2 regions of the Glutamicibacter soli genome follow, and region 2 is predicted to be linked to the other one. Evidence: predicted binding sites of a transcription regulator. Region 2 holds the regulator's gene; the other holds the start of a gene.
What was found. The regulator LexA, encoded in region 2, represses DNA repair genes until DNA is damaged. The targets are predictions, from matches to a motif close to TCGAACANNTGTTCGA.

Region 1: a site for LexA is predicted at 3,297-3,312, ahead of ACTX90_RS14795 (shikimate dehydrogenase). Genes of this name have one in related genera too.

The regions. Positions count from the first base shown of each region.
Region 1 covers NZ_CM125969.1:3,115,425-3,122,034, forward strand. Annotated here, with positions in the region: gene ACTX90_RS14785 (IclR family transcriptional regulator domain-containing protein) at 1-472, opposite strand, end outside; gene ACTX90_RS14790 (bifunctional sugar phosphate isomerase/epimerase/4-hydroxyphenylpyruvate dioxygenase family protein) at 491-2,341, opposite strand; gene ACTX90_RS14795 (shikimate dehydrogenase) at 2,341-3,213, opposite strand; gene ACTX90_RS14800 (MFS transporter) at 3,371-4,705, shown strand; gene ACTX90_RS14805 (3-hydroxybutyrate dehydrogenase) at 4,790-5,548, opposite strand; gene mmsB (3-hydroxyisobutyrate dehydrogenase) at 5,535-6,464, opposite strand.
Region 2 covers NZ_CM125969.1:1,218,595-1,225,204, forward strand. Annotated here, with positions in the region: gene hflX (GTPase HflX) at 1-722, shown strand, start outside; gene ACTX90_RS05800 (ATP-dependent DNA helicase) at 715-2,712, shown strand; gene lexA (transcriptional repressor LexA) at 2,825-3,544, opposite strand; gene ACTX90_RS05810 (LysM peptidoglycan-binding domain-containing protein) at 3,801-4,154, shown strand; gene ACTX90_RS05815 (histidinol-phosphate transaminase) at 4,245-5,351, shown strand; gene hisB (imidazoleglycerol-phosphate dehydratase HisB) at 5,373-5,993, shown strand; gene hisH (imidazole glycerol phosphate synthase subunit HisH) at 5,994-6,610, shown strand, end outside.

The DNA of each region.
Region 1 (6,610 bases), 1.9 Mb from region 2:
ACTCCTTCTGCTCTGCGTCGCCCAGCTCGGCGATCAGCACACGGCCCATCGAGGTGACCCAGGCAGGAAGCCGGTTGCCGATGGACACGTTCATCGAATACAGCCGCGGCGAGGACACCCGCTCGATGTACAGGATGTCCTGGCCTTCCAAGACGCACAGTGCGGCACTTTCCTCCAGCTCGCGGGCCAGGCTTTCCAGGTGTAAGGTGGCGGCCTTGGGCAGCGTCAGCCCGGAAAGGTAGGAGGCTCCCAGGTCCAGCACGCGCGGGGTCAGGCGGAAGTTCGCTCCGTTGGCTTCCAGGTAGCCCAGGTCGGTGAGGGTCAGCAGGAAGCGGCGGGCGGAGGCGCGGGTCTGTTCGGTGGCGGCGGCGACCTGGCTGACGGTCATCTCCGGGTTTCCGCCGTTGAAGGCGAGCAGGACGGCCAGGGTCTTCTCCGTGGATTTAACAAAGTAGTCCGGCCGCTGCGTCACAGTCGATTCTCCCCGTGGCTAGTGTCTGCTCCAGCGGTTGCGCTCGAATTGCGCGGCCAGCCGGATCGGGGCATTGGGCGCCCCGTACCCATCGTAACCATCGCGGCGCTCAACTACTTCAAAGAACATGTTTCCAATGGTCTCGGTGTAGAAATGCAGGAACTCCCCGTGCTCGTCCCGGTCGTACAGCAGGTTCAGCTCCTGCAAAGTCTGGAGCAGCTGCGGCTCCAGGTCGAAGCGCGCGGCGAGGTCCTCGTAGTAGTTGGCCGGGATGTGCAGGAATTCCATGCCGTCGGCCACCGCGTTGCGGGCCAGGGTGATGATGTCCCCAGTGCGCACCGCGATGTGCTCGGGGTACTCGTGGTTCCTGTCGATGGCCTCTTCCAGCCCGTGCGGAACGATGTTCAGCGCCAACCTGACCGCATGGTCCCCGGTGGCCAGCACCTGCGAGCGGACCAGCCCCATGGGGCTGGGAACCTCGGTGCCGGGCAGCGCCTGGAGGTTCAGCGCGCTGGTGTAGAACAGCACGGATTCGTCGAATGACTGCCAAGGCTGGGCGAGGTTCAGGTGGTCGATGCACTGGATCAGCGCGGGGTGCCCCGCCGCGGCTCCGGACTCGTGGACCCCGAATTCGGCTTCCCAGCCCCCGGCGTCCCCGGTGGCTCCGAAGAAGACCTCGGTGTTGTCCGGGGCGTTGAAGCCGGGCAGGTCCGCCTCGTTGCGCAGGTGCTGGCGCGGGACCGGGCGGGCCAGCAGCTGCACGGCGCGCTCGCCGGCCGCGGCGGGGTCCGGGACCTGCACCCCGAAGCCTGACACCGCGGCGGTGACCCCGCGGCTGCGCTGCGAGTTGATGATGATCCGCGCCCCGCCGGCGCTGAACAGCTGCACCGGCTTGCGCCGGTGCTGGCCGCGGAATTCGAAGCCCAGCTGGGCCAGCAGCCGGGCCACCGGTTCGGGGTCCTCGGTGCGGATTTCGGTGAAGTCGAAACCGTTGGCCTTCTGCCCGCCGGGCAGCGCCTGCAGTGCAAGAGCGGAGCCGATGCCCTGCGCATCGAGCAGCGCGGCGGTTTGGGACTGCAACAGGTTCAGCGAGCGCAGCCCGTCCACCGCGGTGCGCTCGACATTCGACTGGCGGAAGACGTCGTTGAAGATTTCCAGCGAAATGATGCCGGCATAGCCCGAACGGGCGATGGCGCCGAGGAACTCGTCCAGCTTGAATCCGCCCTGCCCCGGGAACACCCGGTAGTGCCGCGACCAGGACAGGATGTCCATGGACAGCACCGGGGCGTCGGCCAGCTGCACGAAGAAGATCTTCTCCCCCGGGATCTGCGCGATCGCCTCGGGGTCGTCCCCGCGCGAGAGGATGTGGAAGCTGTCCAGGCAGATGCCCACGTTCTCGCGGTCCGCCTGGCGGGCGATCTCCCAGGAGTGCTGGTAGGTGTTCACGTATGTGCCCCAGGCCAGCGCCTCGTAGGCGATGCGGATCCCGTATCCGGCGGCCAGGTCCGCGAGCTGGCGGATCTGGGAGACGAACAGCTCGTCGTCGTTGATCGTGGCGGTGCCGACATTTGAGCACAGCAGCATCACGTCCATGCCCAGGCGCGTCATGAGCTTGAACTTCGCCTCCGCCCGGTGCAGATTCGCCTGCAGCAGCTGCGGCTCGACGCCTTCGAAGTCGCGGAAGGGCTGGAACAGGTCCAAGGTGAGCCCCAGTCGCGCGGCCAGCGCCCGGACCTCCTCCGGGGACATCGGGCTGACCAGAAGGTCCTGCTCGAAGATCTCGATGCCGTCGAATCCGGCCTTGGCGCAGGCGAGCATCTTCTCTTCCAGCGTGCCCGAGAGGCATACGGTGGCAATGGAGGTACGCATTACAGGCCCGCCTCCAGCATTTCCAGCAGGTGTGCGCGCATGCGCGCGGCATCGGGCTTGATGCCGGTGAAGATCTCGAAGGAGTCCACGGCCTGGCCCACCGCCATGTGCCCGCCGTCAAGCACCCGGCAGCCGCGGTCGCGGGCTGCGAGGATCAGTTCGGTGTCGACCGGGCGGTAGATGCAGTCGGCTACCCAGTGGCGGGATTCGAGCCCGGCCAAATCCAGCGGCAGGCCCGGGTGGTGGTGCATGCCGATCGGGGTGGCGTTCAGCAGCCCGTCCACCGCAGGCAGCAGCTCGGGAACCTGGTCAGGGGACGCCGCGGTGACCGTGGCTTCAGGGAAAAGCCGGTTCAATTCCGCGGCCCGCTGCCCGGCGCGCTGCGCGTCCGGGTCCACCAGGAACAGCTGCTCGGTTCCGGACGCCAGCAGCGCATAGGCCACGGCGGATCCGGCGCCGCCGGCTCCCAGCTGCAGGACCTGTTGCTGGTTGGCTCCGGGCAGCCCTTCGGCGAAGCCGCGGCCGAATCCTGAGGCGTCGGTGTTGTAGCCGTGGAACTTCCCGTCGCGGATGACCACCGTATTCACCGCGCCGATGTCCCGCGCGTTCTGGGAGATCTCATCAAGGTGCTCCAGGACCAGCTGCTTGCACGGATGGGTGATGTTGAAGGCATTGAATCCGAGCTGCTCACCGGCCTTTAATAGAGCACCCACATCGCTGCCCGGGCGCTCCAGCACGGTGAGGTCGATGGGACGGTACAGGTAGCGCAGGCCCTGCGCATCAGCCTCCTGCTCGTGCATTCCGGGAGTCAGCGACGGCATCACCCCGTCGCCGATCAAGCCCACCAAATAGGATTCGGTAGTTGTACTCATCGCAGGTCCTCGCATTCAGTCATCGATGCAACAGGTATTGCTTCGTCTGTGATTTGCATCTACTCTAAACCAATGAACACATTCCGAACAAGTGGTCGCATAGCGAACATTTGAAGGAATGAGGCCAGAACATCGCCACCATCTAGGGAGTAACCCGATGACCACGACACCGAAGCCGTCGGCATCTGAAGACAACGGAGCCGGGCAGCGCACGCCGGTCAAAGCCGCGCTGGCCAGCTTCATGGGCAGCGCCGTCGAATACTACGACTTCTTCATCTTCGGCTCCGCCGCAGCCCTGATCTTCCCGCACATCTTCTTCCCCGACGCCGACACCAACGCCGCGGTCATGTCTCTGGCGACCTTCGGCTTCGCCTACATCGCCCGCCCCATCGGCGCGATCATCCTGGGCCACTTCGGCGACCGGATCGGGCGCCAGAAGGTCTTGATGTTCACCCTGGTGCTCATGGGAGCCTCGACCTTCGCCATCGGCTGCCTGCCCACCTTCGACCAGGTCGGCTGGCTGGCCCCGATCCTGCTGGTGGTCGCCCGCCTGATGCAGGGCCTGTCCGCCGCCGGCGAGCAGGCCGGAGCCTCCTCCATGTCCCTGGAGCACGCCCCGGATCACCGGCGCAGCTTCTTCACCTCCTGGACCCTGACCGGCACCCAGGGCGGCCAGATCCTGGCGGCCTTGATCTTCATTCCGGTAGTGGCACTGCCGGACGAGATCAAGTTCGGCATCGGCTGGCGCATCCCGTTTTGGCTGTCCGCCGTGGTTGTTGTGGTCACCTTCTTCATCCGCCGCTCGCTGCATGAGACCCCTGAATTCGAGAAGGCCAAGAAGAACAACGAGATCGCCAAGCTGCCGCTGGCGGTGCTGCTGCGCTTCCATTGGAAGGACGTGCTGCGCGTGGTGCTGTGCGCGTTCATCGCCGCGGTGTCCACCGTGTATGGAACCCTGGCCATCTCCTACGGCAAGACCATTGGCAACATGGACGAGTCCATCACCCTGTGGCTGGTCGTGGCAGGCAATATCGGAGCGCTGCTCACCCAGCCGCTCTTCGGCATGCTGGCCGACAAGATCGGCCGCAAACCGGTCTTCATCTACGGCGCGCTGGCTTCCGCCGCGGTCATGCCCTTCTACCTGCGATCCATGGAAACCAGCAACACGCTGCTGCAGTTCGGGCTCTCGCTGCTGGTCTTCTCCTGCGCCTACGCGGCGGCCAACGCCGTATGGCCGAGCTTCTACGCGGAGATGTTCTCCTCCCAGGTGCGCTTCTCCGGCCTGGCCATCGGCACCCAGTTGGGCTTCCTGATGGCTGGCTTCGCCCCGTCCATCGTCGCCGCCCTGGGCGGACTGCAGCCCGGCGGCTGGGTGCAGATCAGCCTGTTCACCGCGGCCATCGCCCTGATCGCCTCGCTCTCCGCGCTGACCGCCCGCGAAACCTACCGCGTGCCGACCAGCCAGCTGGGGCACCACGTAGCAAAGGCATAAATACGGCCGAGAAACGACGGCGGGCAGGCGCCGGGAAGTCCATTCCCGGCACCTGCCCGCTGTTTGCCGCGGCGGGTTCAATGGCTATTGCGCCGTCCAGCCTCCGTCGATGGCGTAGCTGGCTCCGGTGGCCATCGCAGCACTGTCCCCCGCAAGCCAACCGGCCAGCGAAGCGACTTCCTCCGGCTCGATGAGCCGCTTGACCGCCATCTCGGTCAGCATGATCTTTTCCATCACTTCGGATTCGTCGATGCCGTGGGCCCTCGCCTGGTCGGCGATCTGCGCTTCGACCAGCGGGGTGCGCACATATCCGGGATTGATGCAGTTGCTCGTCACCCCGCGCTCCGCTCCTTCCAGCGCGGTCGCCTTCGACAGGCCCTCCAGTCCGTGCTTGGCCGACACGTAGGCGCTCTTGAACGCGCTGGCGCGCAGGCCATGGGCGGAGGAGATGTTGATGATGCGCCCGAACCCCCGCTCATACATCCCCGGCAGCGCCGCGCGGATCAGCAGGAACGGCGCTTCGAGCATCAATCGGTGGATCAGGCGCCAATGATCGGGTTGGTATTCATGGATCGGTCCCACCCGCTGCACCCCGGCATTGTTGACCAGGATGTCGGCGTCGAGGGACAGCTCCTCCAGACCCGAGGTGTCGGACAGGTCCACCACCCAGGCTTCCCCTCCGACCTCGGCCGCCGCATTCCGCGCCGCCTGCTCATCCAGGTCCGCCACCACGACGCGGACTCCCTGGGCGGAGAGCTCGCGGGCGCAGGCCAGCCCGATGCCTCCCGCGCCGCCGGTGACTACCGCCCGGCGCACGGTGCGCCGGGTGTCACCGGCTTGCATGCTCTGCCGCTCCGTAGCCGCGCACCTGCCCGCCTGGCACCAGGTTCTTAACGATCAGCGAGCAGTCCTTGTCTTCCAGTCCTTCGGAGATCAGCTCGTCGAAGTGCTTGCTGACCAGTTCCGCGGCGGGAAGCGAGATGCCTGACGTGGTTCCCGCATCCAGCGCCAGCCCTACGTCCTTGCGCGCCAGGTCCACGCGGAAGGTCGCGTCAAAGTTGTTGTTCGCCGCGGCGGTCTCGACGATGCCGGGAACCGGGTACCAGGTCTGCTGCGCCCACGAACGGCCTGAGGATACCGACACGATCTCCCAGAACACTTGCGGATCGAGCCCCAGCTTCTCGGCCAGCTGCGATCCCTCGGCGCTGGCCATGAGGTCGATGAACAGCATCATGTTGTTGCAGATCTTCGCCGCGATGCCCATGGACGGGCCGCCGGCGACGATGGCTCGCGCTGACATCGGCGCCACCAGTTCGCTGGCCCGTTCCATAAGTTCCGGCGCCCCGCCCAGCATGATGGCCAGAGATCCGGCCGCCGCTCCCGAGATGCCTCCGGAAACCGGGGCGTCGACGAACTTCAGGCCGCGGGCCGCGGATTGCTCGTGGATGTAGCGGGAGGTCTCGATGTCCACGGTGGAACAGTCAAGCAGCATCATCGAGTCGGTGGCATGGGCCCAGATGCCTTCGGGGCCCTCGTAAACCGCGCGGACGTGCTGGCCCTTGGGCAGCATGGTGATCACCGCATCCGCCCCCTCCAGTGCCTTGGCCACGGAATCGACGAGGAGCACACCGGCTCCCGCCGCCGCGGCGCGGGCCTGCTCGTTCAGGTCGACGCCGCGCACCTCGTGCCCGGCGGCGACCAGGTTCGCCGACATGGGTCCGCCCATGTTACCCAGTCCGATCCATGCATATACGCTCATTGTGCTGTTCCTTCCACGCGCCGACAGGTGCTTGATACTTCGGGTAATCCCGGATATGGCCAGCGTAGGTGCGCCACATCACTTCCTCAATGCACAAAGACCCGAGAAAATTGCAACACCGCTGTGCGCTGGCGCACACTGGGAGC
Region 2 (6,610 bases):
CGATGAAGCCGGCCCGAGAAGCCAAGCGCGCAAACCGCCGCCGCAACGACGTTCCCGCGGTCGCCATTGCCGGCTATACCAATGCCGGGAAGTCCTCCCTGCTGAACCGACTGACCAATGCCGGGGTCTTGGTGGAGAACGCGCTGTTCGCCACCCTGGATCCCACGGTGCGGCAGGCGGCCACCGAGGACGGGCTGACCTACACGCTGGCGGATACGGTGGGTTTCGTGTCCAACCTGCCAACGCAGCTGGTGGAGGCTTTCCGCTCGACGCTGGAGGAAATTGCGGATTCCGACCTGATTCTTCACGTTGTTGATGCCTCGCATCCGGATCCGGAAGGCCAGATCCAGGCAGTGCGTACGGTGCTGGGCGAAGTCGATGCGCTGAACATTCCCGAGATCATCGTGCTGAACAAGGCTGATGTGGCTGACCCATTTGTTATTGAAAGGGTCCGAAACCGCGAATCCAACACCGTGGTTGTCTCGGCACACACCGGTGAGGGAATCAAGGAGCTTCTGGCGAAGGTCAGCTCTTCAATTCCGCGCCCGGGAGTGCAGATGGAAGTGCTGATCCCATATAACCGCGGGGATCTGATCGCGAAACTTCATCAGAGTGAGTCTGAAATCCTTGAAAGCGAGCATCTGGAGAACGGAACCAGATTAATCGTCAAGGTACGAGAATCGTTGGCAGCAGAGTTGGAGACTTTCAACCTTCATGGATAAGCAAGAGCAGGCCCTTGACCTGCTGGAAGCCGCAGTAACTTCCATGGGCGGCGCCATGCGCGCCGGCCAGCAGGAAATGGTCAAGCACGTTGTATCGGCGCTGGAAGACGAAGAGCATCTGCTGGTGCAAGCAGGAACCGGTACGGGCAAGTCCATGGGCTACCTGATCCCGGCACTGGCACACGCCCAGACCAGCGCCAAACCGGTAATCGTATCGACTGCAACCTTGGCGTTGCAGTCGCAGATCGTCGGACGTGACGTACCTCGGCTCCTGGAGTCTCTCAAAGGCAAGCTTTCGCGACCCATGGACGTGGCCCTGCTCAAGGGCCGCTCCAACTACCTCTGCCAGTACAAGCTCGGCGGCGGATACCCGGAAGACGACGAAGGCACGTTGTTCTCCATGGATGAGCCCGCCGCGCCCAGGGGACAGACATTTTCCCCGCTGGCCAGCGAAGTCATGAAGCTTCGCGAATGGGCCGAGCGCACCGACACAGGGGACCGGGACGAACTGGTCCCCGGAGTCAGCGACAAGGCATGGAAACAGGTTTCGGTGTCCGCCATGGAGTGCCTTGGCTCCCAGAAATGCCCTATGGCCGATGAATGCTTCTCAGAGATGGCCCGCGCCCGGGCCGCCGAATCCGACGTGGTGATTACCAACCACGCCCTGCTGGCGGTCTCCGCCTTCGAAGGGCTGTCGGTGCTCCCGGACTTCGACGTCGCCATCATCGATGAGGCCCACGAGCTCCAGGACCGCGTCACCAGCTCGGTCTCAGGGGCACTGTCGGCTCGTATGGTGCTCACCGCAGCGGGCGGGGCCAAGCGCCATTGCGCCGTCAACGTTGACGAATTGGTCAAAGCCACCAACAGACTTGAAAAGGCCTTGACCGGCGTACCGACCGGGTTGTTGCAGACCGGCCTGCGCGAGGACATGGGAATCGCCCTGAACGACATCGTGGAACAGGCCCGGCTCATTCTCGCATTGACGAAGCCTGAAGCCAACGCGCCGGCCGATGGTGGTCGCCAGACCGCCAGGTCGCAAATGCAGGCCGTCATGGACGACGCCATCCGCATGCTCGAAGCCGAAGACCGCCGGGAGGTGCTCTACACGACCCGTCCGCGAGAATTTGTCGAAGGCCGCGGCTATGTCGAGGCGGATGACAACCAGCCGGCGACACTTAACGTGGCACCGCTGTCCGTGGCCGGAAAACTGCGCGAAGGACTCTTTGACGGTCGTACCGTCATCTTGACCAGCGCCACCTTGGCCATCGGCGCGCAATTCGACTCGGTGGCCGGTTCACTGGGGCTCCTGGGTGCCGGTGCACCGTCATGGACAGGCATCGACGTCGGCAGCCCATTCGATTATCCGAAGCAGGGCATCTTGTATGTCGCCAAGCACCTGCCCAAACCCGGCAGGCAGCTTGCCGCCGAGACCCTGGACGAAATCGAGGATCTGATCAAGGCTTCGGGCGGCGGCGCGTTGGCGCTGTTCACCTCGAAGCGTTCTGCCGAAGAAGCGGCGGCGATCTTGCGCGAGCGCCTCGACGTCGAGATCCTCTGCCAGGGTGATGCGAGCATGAAGTCTCTGGTAGCGCAGTTTGCCGAGGAACGGGACACTTGTCTCTTCGGCACCATGACTCTCTGGCAGGGCGTAGACGTGCCTGGCGACTCCTGCCGTTTGGTTATTATCGACAAGATCCCGTTCCCGCGTCCGGACGATCCGATCTCCAAGGCCCGCACCGAAGACGTGCAGAAGCACGGCGGTAACGGTTTCATGCAGGTTTCGGCCACCCACGCCGCGATCCGTCTGGCCCAGGGCGCTGGCCGGTTGATTCGTTCCGTGTCGGACAAGGGCGTCGTGGCAATCCTCGACTCACGCATGGCTACCGCACGCTACGGCAGTTTCCTCAAGGCCTCGTTGCCGCCGATGTGGCCCACCGTGGACAAGAAGACCATCACCGGTGTCCTCAAGCGGATGGACCCGAACCGCTAGATCGGTATTGGTTCATTCCGCGGAAGCCGGCACGGCTGAGCCCGTGTCGAAGCAAAGAGCGCTGGGACGCAGTCATATTGAACTGCACCCCAGCGCTCTTCGATTTGTCGGATTAGAGCGAACGCATGACCGATACAACGCGTCCCATGACGGTCGCTGCATCACCGAGGATCGGCTCGTACCGAGAATTCTGCGGCAACAACCAGGTATGACCGTCGCGCTGCCGGAACGTCTTCACGGTAGCTTCTTCATCGAGCAATGCAGCCACGATGTCGCCGTTGTTCGCAGTTTGCTGGCGACGCACAACAACCCAGTCGCCGTCGCAGATCGCAGCATCAACCATCGAGTCTCCTGAGACTCGAAGCATGAACAGCTCTCCGTGGCCCACCAGCTGGCGCGGAAGCGCGAACACGTCCTCTACCGTCTGATCTGCAAGGATCGGTCCACCAGCGGCGATACGGCCAACCAGCGGCACCATAGTGGTGTCCGCGGAGGTGCTCAGCTCAATGATCTTCGCATCTTCCTTGCCGGCCTCTTCCGCTGGCTTGGGCGCCTCGGCCGCTGCGGCATCCTCGCTGAGCTGCAGCGGCAGCAGGATCTCCATGGCACGAGGTCGGCGTGGATCACGACGAAGGTAGCCGAGCTTTTCAAGCTGGCTCAACTGGTGCGTGACACTCGACAGGCTCTTGAGGCCCACGGTGTCGCCGATCTCGCGCATCGACGGCGGATAGCCGTTCTTTCCGATCGAGCGCTGGATGGTCTCGAGAATTTTCTTCTGGCGGATCGTCAGCGAACGTGCATTCGATCGGGGAGTGCGCTCTGAAGCTGACATGACCTTTAGCCTTCCCTAATCACCGGTCGTGAGCTGGGCGGATGCCTAACTGTCGGAAGCCAGTGATGTTATGTATTCGTTCCTCTTCTACTTCGAAATCTTAGTCGATGTGAGGGAGTCTTTCAAAGATTTGTTCGAAAGTGTCTGGACAATTTCCGCGAAGTTCTGTTAGAAAAGATATACGAGAATCGAACACATCTTCGAAAACAGTATTCGAAGACAGGTTCGCATCATGCCACTGTTGAGGAGAATAGTCATGGCAACCGCCGCACTTGACTCGAAACGCACCAAAGAACACATGAAGATCCGCATCAATCGTCGCGGCTGGGCCGTGCTGGTTGGGGTCCCGGTGTTCATTCTGACCATCGCCGCCGCATTCCTGATCACCATGTTCACTTCAAGTGCCCAGGCGGCGTCCAACTCGCCGCAAGGTGTTGAAACCGTGGCCGTGACCGTCATCCCGGGCGACTCGTTGTGGGATCTCGCCCGTGAATACGCCGTAGGCTACGACGTGAATGCGGCCATGGAGCATATCACGGAGATCAACGCACTGGACTCCAGCGAGATCCGCGTTGGCGACACCTTGGAGATCCCGGTGTTGGCCAACTAGCCGGTCAAACCCTCAAAATGGCGACAGGTATTGTTACCAAGGTTTGTCGCCAATTCTTGAACCGACGACTGCGCCATTAGACTTAATGACGTGAATGTCCGCAGTGAACTATTGAGTCAGCTGCCCTTGCGTGAGAATCTCCGCGGGCTGTCCCCTTACGGTGCGCCACAAATTGACGTACCAATTCAGCTGAATGTCAATGAGAACACCCATCCGCTTCCGCAGACCGTGATTGATGCAATCGCTCAAGAAGTCTCCAAGGCAGCGGCCACGCTGAATCGCTACCCGGATCGTGAATTCGTGGAATTGCGTGAACTCCTAGCCAAGTACCTGGGCCACGATCTGGATCGCGAGAACATTTGGGCCGCGAACGGTTCCAATGAGATCCTGCAGCAGATCCTGCAAGCCTTCGGTGGCCCCGGTCGAAGCGTCATGAGTTTCGGCCCCACTTATTCCATGTACCCGCTGCTGGCCAGCGGAACCGATACCGAATACATCGCCGGCCAACGCGCCGATGATTTCACTCTCTCGGCCGACTCTGCTGCCGCGCAGGTACGCGAGCACACACCGAATATCGTTTTCCTCTGCTCTCCGAACAACCCAACCGGCACGGCATTGGGACTGGATGTCATCGAGGCTGTCTACGAGGCAGCCTCCGAGACCAACGCTATGGTCATCGTCGACGAGGCCTACGCTGAATTTTCACTGGCCAAGACCAAGTCGGCACTGAGCCTCCTCGGAGGTCGCCAGCGCTTGATTGTCAGCCGCACGATGTCCAAGGCCTTCGGCCTGGCTGGCGCCCGAGTGGGCTACTTGGCTGCGGCACCGGAAGTCACCGATGCGATTCGGCTTGTCCGCCTGCCCTACCACCTCTCTGCAGTGACCCAGGCGACCGCCATTGCCGCGCTGAAGAACGTTGACCTTCTGCTGGCACAGGTCGAAGAAATCAAGACCCAGCGCGACCGCATCGTGAGCACCTTGACCGAGCTGGGTTTGAAGCCTTCGGTTTCAGACTCGAACTTCGTCTTTTTCGGCGGCCTGGACGACCCCCACGCCATTTGGCAGGGGCTTCTCGACGCCGGAATCATCATCCGTGACAACGGAATCGCCGGCACCCTGCGAGTCACCGCGGGAACTGAGGCCGAAACCACCGCCTTCTTGGAGCGGCTGACCGAACTGCTCAGCGCACAGAAGTAGAAAAGACAAGCGAAGGAAGACATGTCTGCCGAATTGATTGGCGCACGTCGCGCCCGTATGGAACGAGTCACCAGCGAATCCTCGGTATTCGTTGAACTGGATCTCGATGGCTCAGGCGTCTCGGAGATCAGCACCACCGTGCCGTTCTTCGACCATATGCTCACTGCCCTGTCCAAGCACTCGCTGATCGACCTCACCGTGCGTGCAACCGGCGACACCCATATCGACGTACACCACACAGTGGAAGACACCGCGATCACCATCGGCGAGGTGCTGCGTGTTGCCCTGGGCAACAAGGCGGGTATCCGCCGCTTCGGCACTTCCTACGCACCGCTGGACGAAGCACTAGCCCGCTCCGTTGTAGATGTCTCCGGGCGCCCCTACCTGGTGCACGGCGGCGAGCCGGCCGGCCAGGAATACCATCTGATCGGTGGACACTTCACCGGTTCGATGACCCGTCACGTTTTCGAGGCGATCACGTTCCACGCGCAGATTTGTGCCCACATCGAGGTGCTCTCGGGCCGCGACCCGCACCACATCGTCGAAGCGCAGTTCAAGTCCTTCGCCCGTGCCTTGCGCGAAGCCGTCGAGCACGACGAACGCATGGGCGACAAGATTCCATCCACGAAGGGTGCCCTTTAAGTGGCAAAAAAGAAAGTTGTTGTCCTGGACTACGGTTCGGGCAACGTTCGCTCGGCAGTGCGTGCGCTTGAAGCCGCCGGAGCCGAGGTAGAGCTGACCGCAGACGCGGACAAGGTCCAAGCGGCTGACGGTCTGGTCGTTCCCGGCGTCGGCGCCTACGCATCGGTCATGGACCAGCTGACCAAGCTCGGTGCACTGCGCTGGATCGGTCGCCGTATCGCCGGCGGCAAGCCCGTGCTCGGAATCTGCGTTGGACATCAGGTCTTCTTCGACGAAGGCGTGGAACACGGCGTCAAGACGGCGGGTATTGGCGAGTGGCCAGGCACCGTAGAGCGGCTGCAGGCTGATGTCATCCCGCATATGGGCTGGAACACCGTTCGTCCGCCGGAAAACACCAAGCTCTTTGCAGGTATCGAAAACGAGCGCTTCTACTTCGTGCATTCATATGGAGTGCAGAAGTGGGAATTCGACGTCACCCAGCCGGCAATGACTCCGCCGCAGGTTACCTGGTCCACCCACGGAACCCCATTCATCGCAGCCGTTGAAAACGGTGCCTTGTCGGCAGTGCAATTCCACCCGGAGAAGTCTGGCGAAGCTGGCAAGAAGCTGCTGAGCAA